2 linked regions of the Collimonas fungivorans Ter331 genome follow. The protein of the gene in region 1 interacts with the protein of each later gene in a pairwise test. Links are inferred from orthologs where the notes say so. Each region holds a gene or a part of one and is shown in the gene's direction. Other genes may lie near its edges.

Region 1 (4,800 bases):
CGCCGGCATCACCACGAACATCGCCATCTGCGTCATGTGCAGGGCAAACACCCCGTAGTTGAGCCGCATCAGCTCACCGTTGCGCAAGATCTCCGACCACGCCACGCGCCTGGCCTTGACCAGCGGCGCCGACGGCACCAGCCACACCACCACCACGATCGCGGCCAGCGACAGGATGCCGGTCAGGGCGAAGATGCCGCCCATGCCTACCCATTGGTACAGCAGCGGCGAAACGATCAGCGACAAGGCAAAGGTCAGCCCGATGGAGCCGCCAACCATGGCCATGGCCTTGGTACGATGTTCTTCCCGGGTGGAATCGGCGATGAAAGCGGTCACCGCCGCCGAAATCGCGCCGGCGCCCTGGATCGCACGGCCGATGATGACCCAGTAGATATTGCCGGCAGCGGCGGCGATGAAGGAGCCCAGCGCAAACAGGATCAGGCCGATCACGATGATCTTCTTGCGGCCGTATTTGTCGGAGGCGACGCCGAACGGGATTTGCCCGAACGATTGCGCCAGGCCGTAGATTCCCATGGCAAGGCCGACCAGGGCCGCGCTGTCGCCGCCGGGCAAGGTTTTGGCGTGCACCGCAAACACCGGCAAGATCAGGAACAGGCCCAGCATGCGCAACGCAAATATCGACGCCAGGGAGGCGCTCGCCTTGACTTCGGCGCGGCTCATGCCGCTGCTGATTTCACTGCTCATTTCGCTGTCGAAAGAGGAAGACGAATTATTCATATTGGGTATTGGCGAATGGCGCCTGTCACGGCTGCACAACGACGAAGATCGAAACCCGTTATAGTATCAGGTTGATCCGTTTGATATGGCATGGCCGCGCCCGGCAGCGATTCCCGCCAGGGGCTGCGGCAAGCCTTGCAGACGTGAATTGCAATTCCAACAAGCCAACACGGCCTTAAACTTACGCTGAAAGCTGTAAATGGAAGAGATCCGCATCCGGGGTGCGCGCACGCATAACCTCAAGAACATCAATCTGGATTTACCCCGCAACAAACTGATCGTGATCACCGGTTTGTCCGGCTCCGGCAAGTCGTCGCTGGCGTTTGACACGCTGTATGCGGAAGGCCAGCGGCGTTATGTCGAATCGCTGTCGTCCTACGCCAGGCAATTCCTGCAGCTGATGGAAAAGCCGGATGTCGACCTGATCGAAGGCCTGTCGCCGGCGATTTCGATCGAACAGAAAGCCACCTCGCACAATCCGCGCTCCACCGTCGGCACGGTGACCGAGATCCACGATTACCTGCGCCTGCTATATGCGCGGGTCGGCACGCCTTACTGCCCGGATCATCCGGAGAAGCCGCTGGCGGCGCAGTCGGTGTCGCAGATGGTCGATGCGGTGCTGGCGATGCCGGACGATACCAAGCTGATGATCCTGGCGCCGGTGGTGGCCAACCGCAAGGGCGAGCATGTCGACCTGTTCGAACAGATGCAGGCCCAGGGGTTTGTGCGCTTCCGCATCCAGAGCGGCACCGGCGCCGCCAAGATCTATGAAGTCGACGACCTGCCCAAGCTGAAGAAGACCGAGAAGCACACCATCGACGTCGTGATCGATCGCCTGAAAGTCAAGGCCGACACCAAGCAGCGCCTGGCGGAGAGTTTCGAAACCGCATTGCGCCTGGCCGAGGGCCGTGCGATTGCGCTGGAGATGGATAGCGGCACCGAACACATGTATTCCAACAAGTTCGCCTGCCCGATCTGCGGTTATTCGCTGCAGGAGCTGGAGCCGCGCCTGTTTTCGTTCAACAATCCGATGGGCGCCTGCCCGGAATGCGACGGCCTGGGCCATATCGAGTTTTTCGATCCCAAGCGCATCGTCGCCTTCCCTAACCTGTCGCTGGCCAGCGGCGCGGTCAAGGGCTGGGACCGGCGCAACCAGTTCTATTTCCAGATGCTGACCAGCATCGCGGCGCACTACGCTTTCGATATCGACGTGCCGTTTGAAAAACTTCCGGAGAAAGCACAGCAGGCAGTCCTGTATGGCTCCGGCAAGGAAACCATACCGTTCAGCTATGTCAACGAACGCGGCCGCACTGTGATCAAGGAACACACATTTGAAGGCGTGGTCAACAACCTGCAGCGCCGTTATCGCGAAACCGATTCGATGGCGGTCAAGGAAGAGCTGGCCAAGTTCATCAATGAAAAAGAATGCCCGTCCTGCCATGGCGCGCGGCTGCGCGTGGAAGCGCGCTTCGTCAAGGTCGGCAACGGCAAACAGGAACGCGCCATTTACGAAGTCGCGGCGACGCCCTTGCGCGAAACGCTGACCTTCTTTGAAAAACTGAAGCTGACCGGCGCCAAGAAGGAAATCGCCGACCGCATCATCAAGGAAATCGTCTCGCGCCTGACCTTTCTCAACAATGTCGGCCTCGATTACCTGTCGCTGGAACGCAGCGCCGACACCTTGTCCGGCGGCGAAGCACAGCGCATCCGCCTGGCGTCGCAAATCGGTTCCGGCCTGACCGGCGTCATGTATGTGCTGGACGAGCCGTCGATCGGCTTGCACCAGCGCGATAACGACCGCCTGATCGAAACCCTGCGCCATCTGCGCGACATCGGCAACAGCGTGCTGGTGGTGGAGCATGACGAAGATGCGATCCGCACCGCCGACTATGTGGTCGACATGGGCCTGGGCGCCGGCGTGCATGGCGGCGAAGTGATCGCCGAAGGCACCCTGGAACAGATCCTCAAAAGCAAGAAATCGCTGACCGCGAAGTACCTCAACGGCACCTTGAAAATCGCCGTGCCGGAGAAACGCATACCGGCCGATCCGGACCGCCAGTTCATCATTACCGGCGCCACCGGCAACAACCTGAAGAACGTCACCATGAACCTGCCGGTCGGCTTGCTGACCTGCGTCACCGGGGTTTCCGGTTCGGGCAAGTCGACGCTGGTCAACGACACCTTGTACCATGCCGCGGCGCGCCATCTGTATGGTTCGCAGGCGGAACCGGCGGCGCATGAATCGATAGGCGGACTGGAGCATTTCGACAAAGTGATCTCGGTCGACCAGGCCCCTATCGGCCGTACGCCGCGCTCCAATCCGGCCACCTATACCGGCTTGTTCACGCCGATCCGCGACCTGTTTTCGACCGTGCCGATGGCCAAGGAACGCGGCTACAACGCCGGCCGTTTCTCGTTCAATGTCAAGGGCGGCCGCTGCGAAGCCTGCCAGGGCGACGGCGTGATCAAGGTCGAAATGCACTTCCTGCCGGATGTCTACGTGCCGTGCGACGTCTGCCACGGCAAGCGCTACAACCGCGAAACGCTTGAAGTGCACTACAAGGGCAAGAGCATCACCGAAGTGCTGGGCATGACGGTGGAAGAAGCCTATGAGTTCTTCAAGCCGGTGCCGGTGATCGCGCGCAAGCTGCATACGCTGCTGGATGTCGGCCTCGGTTATATCCGCCTCGGCCAGAGCGCCACCACGCTGTCCGGCGGCGAGGCGCAGCGCGTCAAGCTGTCGCTGGAACTGTCCAAGCGCGATACCGGCCGCACCCTGTATATCCTGGATGAGCCGACTACCGGCTTGCACTTCCACGACATCGACCTACTATTGAAAGTGATCCACCGCCTGCGCAACCAGGGTAATACCGTGGTCATCATCGAGCACAACCTGGATGTCATCAAGACCGCCGACTGGCTGATCGATCTCGGTCCGGAAGGCGGCGCCGGCGGCGGCCGCATCATCGCTACCGGCACGCCGGAGCAGGTGGCGGCGAACCCGGCCAGCGTTACCGGCAAGTACCTGGGACCCTTGCTGGAAAAACCGAAGAAAAAATAAACAGGCATGCCCCCGGCCAGCGCGGCCGGGACATGCAATAGCGAGATAACGATGTCTACCAACACCTCCCCGGCGCTGTCTGCAGCGCAGATTGACGCTTTCGAAAAAGATGGTTATCTGGTCTTGCCGCACCTGGTGCCGGCCGCCGACTGCGAGCTGATGGCGGCCACCGCCAACGCCCACCTGGCGCAGGCAGTGGCGCCGCTGGAATACGAATCCGAAGTCGGTTATGCCGGCGCGCCGAAGTCGCTCGACAGCGCCGGCGGCCGCACCGCACGGCGGCTGCGCAATGCCTACCAGCGCGACGGCAGTTATCGCGCCTGGGCCACAAATCCGCAGCTGGTGGCGATGCTGGAACTGCTGCTGGGCGAAGCGGTCTGCCTGACCTTGTCGCACCATAACTGCGTAATGACCAAGCATCCGCACTTCGGCACCGCGACCGGCTGGCATCGCGATATCCGCTACTGGTCGTTCCCGCGCAACGAACTGATTTCGGTCTGGCTGGCGCTGGACAGCGAAAACGCCAACAACGGCGGCCTGCGCTTCATTCCAGGCTCGCACCGCTTCGACATCAAACCCGAGCAGATGGACGAGCTGGATTTCCTGCGCCCGGAAGTGGCGGCCAACCAGGCCCTGTTTGCGCAAGGGAAATCGGTCGAACTGCAACAGGGCGACGTGGTGTTTTTCCATAGCGGCCTGTTCCATGCCGCCGGCCGCAACAATACCGACACCGTCAAGGAGTCGGTGGTGTTTGCCTATCATGGAAAAAGCAATCCCCCCGTTCCCGGCAGCCGCTCCGCCGCCTCGGAAGATATCCTGCTAAGCAGCTAATCTCACTTCGGGACATTCCCAGCATGCAGCGTATAGCCATCATCGGCGGCGGCACCGCGGGCGCCGCCAGCGCGCTGTTCCTGGCGCGCGCCGGCCATCAGGTCACGCTGTTCGAGCGCGTGGCGCAACCGACCGCGGTCGGCGCCGGCATTTTGCTGCAGCCTACAGGC
Region 2 (4,299 bases), 3.1 Mb from region 1 along the record:
GCGCCGACGCGTTCGCCGTACAGCGAGAACGATTTCGAGAACGAGTTCGATACGAACACCGGGCCGCCTGCTTCGGTGAAGCGGCGCACTACCTGGCCGTCGGCTTCGATGCCGTCGCCAAAGCCCTGGTAGGCCATGTCGAGGAAGGGCACCAGGCCGCGCTGGGTGACGACGTCGATGACCTGGGTCCATTCGGCATCGCTGAGGTCGGCGCCGGTCGGGTTGTGGCAGCAGGCGTGCAGCAGGACGACCGAACCGCTCGGCATCGATTTCAGCGCATCCAGCATGCCGCTGAAGTTGACGCCGCGGGTGGCCGGGTCATAGTAAGGATAATTGTTGACGGTGAAGCCGGCCGATTCGAACAGCGCGCGGTGGTTTTCCCAGCTTGGATCGCTGATCCAGACTTGCGTGTTGTCGGCGCTGAAGCGCTTGAGGAAATCGGCGCCCAGTTTCAGCGCGCCGGTGCCGCCGATGGCTTGCACGGTGATCGCGCGCTTCTCTTGAACTACGGCGCTGTCGGCCCCAAATACCAGTTCTTGCACAGCCTTGTCGTAAGCCGCCAGGCCTTCGATCGGCAGGTAGGTGCGCGGCGCCAGTTTTTCGATCAGCAGCGCTTCCGCCTTTTGCACGCATTCCAGCAGCGGCACCTTGCCGTTGTCATCGTAATAGACGCCGACGCCGAGGTTGGTCTTGCCTGGATTCTGGTCCGCATTGAAACCCTCGGTGATGCCGAGGATAGGATCGCGTGGCGCCATTTCGATGGCGGTAAAGAGGGAGGCTGAAAGAGGTGCGTTCATCGTGATAACATAAAAAGTTGGCTGCAAAAGAGATTTTGCGGCCGGGTTGAATGCTGTGCCGGGTCACGAGACAAATCGCTGATCGGCGCGGATTTACTACCGTCTATTTTACCAAAGGTCGAAGCCCATGGCTGACATATCACAGGTTCAGAGCACTGTCGACGAGTCCAAAATCGTCACTTTTCCGAATTCGCCGTACAAGCTGTTCCAGCCGTTCCAGCCGGCCGGCGACCAGCCTGAGGCCATCGACAAGCTCGCCGAGGGCCTGCAAGACGGCCTGTTCTACCAGACCTTGCTGGGGGTGACCGGCTCCGGCAAGACCTATACGATGGCCAACGTGATCGCCCGCATGGGGCGGCCGGCGATCGTCTTCGCTCCCAATAAGACGCTGGCGGCCCAGCTGTACAGCGAGTTCCGCGAGTTTTTCCCGCACAACGCCGTCGAGTATTTCGTCAGCTACTACGATTATTACCAGCCGGAAGCCTATGTGCCGCAGCGCGACTTGTTCATCGAGAAAGATTCCTCGATCAATGAGCACATAGAACAGATGCGCCTGTCCTGCACCAAATCGCTGATGGAACGGCGCGATGTGGTCATTGTGGCAACGGTGTCGGCGATCTACGGTATCGGTAATCCCAACGAATACCACCAGATGATCCTGACCTTGCGCGCCAAGGACAAGGTCAGCCAGCGCGACGTCATCGCGCGCCTGATCCAGATGCAATACACGCGCAACGAGATCGATTTCGGCCGCGGCACCTTCCGCGTGCGCGGCGACACCATCGACGTCTTTCCGGCCGAGCATGCCGAGCTGGCCTTGCGCATCGAGATGTTCGACGATGAAATCGACAGCTTGCAGCTGTTCGACCCGCTCACCGGCCGCGTGCGGCAAAAGATCCCGCGCTTCACCGTCTATCCCGGTTCGCACTATGTAACGCCGCGCGCCACCGTGCTGCGCGCCATCGAAACCATCAAGGATGAACTGCGCGACCGGCTCGAATTTTTCCGTAAGGAAAATAAACTGATTGAAGAGCAGCGCATTGAGCAGCGCACCCGTTTCGATCTGGAAATGATGCAGGAAATCGGTTTCACCAAGGGCATCGAAAACTATTCGCGCCACCTGAGCGGCGCCTTGCCGGGCGAGCCGCCGCCGACCCTGGTCGATTACCTGCCGCAGGATGCGCTGATGTTCCTGGACGAATCGCACGTGCTGATCGGCCAGCTGAACGCCATGTACAACGGCGACCGCTCGCGCAAGACCAACCTGGTGGATTACGGTTTCCGGCTGCCGTCGGCGCTGGATAACCGGCCGCTGCGTTTCGATGAATTCGAAGGCAAGATGCGGCAGACGATTTTTGTCTCGGCCACGCCGGCCGATTATGAAAACCAGCATGCCGACCAGGTGGTGGAGCAGGTGGTGCGGCCGACCGGCCTGATCGATCCTGCGATCGAAGTGCGGCCGGCCTTGAGCCAGGTCGACGACCTGATGAACGAAGCCAATGCCCGCATCAAGAAGAACGAACGGGTGCTGGTCACCACGCTGACCAAGCGCATGGCGGAGCAGCTGACCGAGTTCCTGAGCGATAACGGCATCAAGGTGCGCTACCTGCACAGCGATATCGAAACCGTCGAGCGCGTGGAAATCATCCGCGACCTGCGCCTGGGCACGTTCGACGTGCTGGTTGGCATCAACCTGCTGCGCGAGGGCCTGGATATTCCTGAAGTGTCGCTGGTGGCGATCCTGGATGCCGACAAGGAAGGCTTCCTGCGTTCCGAGCGCAGCCTGATCCAGACCATAGGCCGCGCCGCGCGTAACCTGAACGGCACCGCGATCCTGTATGCGGACCGCATGACCGATTCCATGCGCCGCGCCATCGACGAAACCGAGCGCCGCCGCAACAAGCAGATCGCCTTCAATGCCGCCAACGGCATCACGCCGGTCGGCATCAGCAAGCAGATCAAGGAATTGATCGACGGCGTCTACAGCCCGCAGGAAGCGCGCGAAGTGCTGCATGCGGCGCAGGACCAGGCCAAGTACGAGGCGATGAGCGAGAAACAGGTGAGCAAGGAGATCAAGCGCCTGGAGAAGCAGATGGTCGATCACGCCAAGAACCTGGAGTTCGAAAAAGCCGCCCAGGTGCGCGACCAGCTGCATGTGCTGAAGCAGCAGCTGTTCGGTGCGCCGGGCGCGGACAATATCGTTTTGTAGTTGCAGGATTTTTTGCAGCCTGTGTTTGATCAATCCTGTTTTTGACGATTTATGACTGATTTTCTTCCTGCTTCAATCCGTTCCGCGTTGACCGGCGTGCATGCTTCCTGGCTCGCCATCCTGGAGCACGGCTTGCGCGCGGTGGCGCAAGCCAATCCGGCCTACCTGAAGGACTTGGCCGCGGCCGATTACCTGCCTACCGAGGGCCGTATGTTTGCCGCCTTCACCCAGCCGCTGGAAGCGGTGCGTTATGTGCTGGTGGGCGAGGGACCTTATCCGCGCGCGGCCAGCGCCACCGGCGTCTGTTTCATGGACGGCGCGGTCGGCTCCCTGTGGTCGGAGAAGGGGCTGTCGAAGCAGGTCAACCGCGCGACTTCCCTGCGCAATTTCATGAAGATGCTGCTGGTCGCCGATGGCCAGCTGGCGCTGGAAAACACGACCGGCGATGCGATGTCGGATGTGGCGTTGCAGGCGCAGAAGGACGGTTCACAGGCGATCCAGCTGCTGGCCGACCTGCAGGACAACATGGTGAAACGGGGATTTTTGCTGCTGAACGCTTCGCTGGTGTTCCGTCCGGACGTGCCGCCGGTCAAGGACGCCAAGGCCTGGCAGCCGTTCATGCAGGCAGTGTTGCAGGGGCTGGCCGATGCCGCGGACAAACGCGGCGAGGATCTGCCGACGCTGGTGTTGTGGGGGAAAATCGCCGAGCAGCTGAATGCCTACCCAGTGACTGCGCGCTTTCCGAAAGCAGTCGCCGAGCACCCATACAATCTCAGCTTCATCGGCAACGCCGGCATGCAGGCCCTGTTCGGGCCGATGCAGCTGTTGCGGCGTACTTAGATCAGGCTCATTTGCCGCAGGTCGATTTCGGCCTGGGTCAGCGGTTTTTCTGCTGCGGGCGCAGGTGCCGGGGGCGGGCTGAGATCCAGTTGCGGCTCAGCGACAGGCGTCGCGGTTTTCGGGGCCGGCGCCGGTTTGCTCCGTTTGCCGGCGGCCGGGACGGCGTTGGCCAGCCAGCGCTTGAGCATGTCGTCGAACAGCCCCAGCATCGCTTCCGGCAGTTCCGGCGTGTAGGCCTGGCGGATCACGATGCCGTCCCACATGGCGGTCAGCAGCAGCGCCGCCGCATGGGCATCCAGGGCCTGGTCGATCTGGCCGCGTTCCTGGGCGGTGCGCAGCATGTCGGCCAGGCCGTCTACCCACTCCGTCTCCGCCGTCTTGATCACCGCACCCACACGCTTGTTGCGCAAGCCTTCCGCGTAAATCTCGGTCATCAGGCCGGCGTCGCTGATC

Evidence for each region.
Region 2: the proteins of uvrA (region 1) and uvrB interact in binary tests that used the Escherichia coli proteins (3 or more experiments, as listed by UniProt). The link is inferred for Collimonas fungivorans Ter331 from one-to-one orthologs.

The regions. Positions count from the first base shown.
Region 1 is NC_015856.1:569,076-573,875, reverse strand. Bases 560-3,999 are described here. They hold uvrA (excinuclease ABC subunit UvrA), read left to right. Parts: upstream 560-937; coding sequence 938-3,799; downstream 3,800-3,999. Other genes in these bases: CFU_RS02460 (phytanoyl-CoA dioxygenase family protein), read left to right, coding at 3,851-3,999; CFU_RS02470 (MFS transporter), read right to left, coding at 560-738. Also shown: more of CFU_RS02470, read right to left, coding at 1-559; more of CFU_RS02460, read left to right, coding at 4,000-4,630; CFU_RS02455 (FAD-dependent oxidoreductase), read left to right, coding at 4,654-4,800. UniProt on the Escherichia coli protein: The UvrABC repair system catalyzes the recognition and processing of DNA lesions. UvrA is an ATPase and a DNA-binding protein. A damage recognition complex composed of 2 UvrA and 2 UvrB subunits scans DNA for abnormalities.
Region 2 is NC_015856.1:3,678,003-3,682,301, reverse strand. Bases 527-3,465 are described here. They hold uvrB (excinuclease ABC subunit UvrB), read left to right. Parts: upstream 527-924; coding sequence 925-3,006; downstream 3,007-3,465. Other genes in these bases: CFU_RS16160 (uracil-DNA glycosylase), read left to right, coding at 3,058-3,465; CFU_RS16170 (aromatic amino acid transaminase), read right to left, coding at 527-797. Also shown: more of CFU_RS16170, read right to left, coding at 1-526; more of CFU_RS16160, read left to right, coding at 3,466-3,846; CFU_RS16155 (TetR/AcrR family transcriptional regulator), read right to left, coding at 3,843-4,299. UniProt on the Escherichia coli protein: The UvrABC repair system catalyzes the recognition and processing of DNA lesions. A damage recognition complex composed of 2 UvrA and 2 UvrB subunits scans DNA for abnormalities.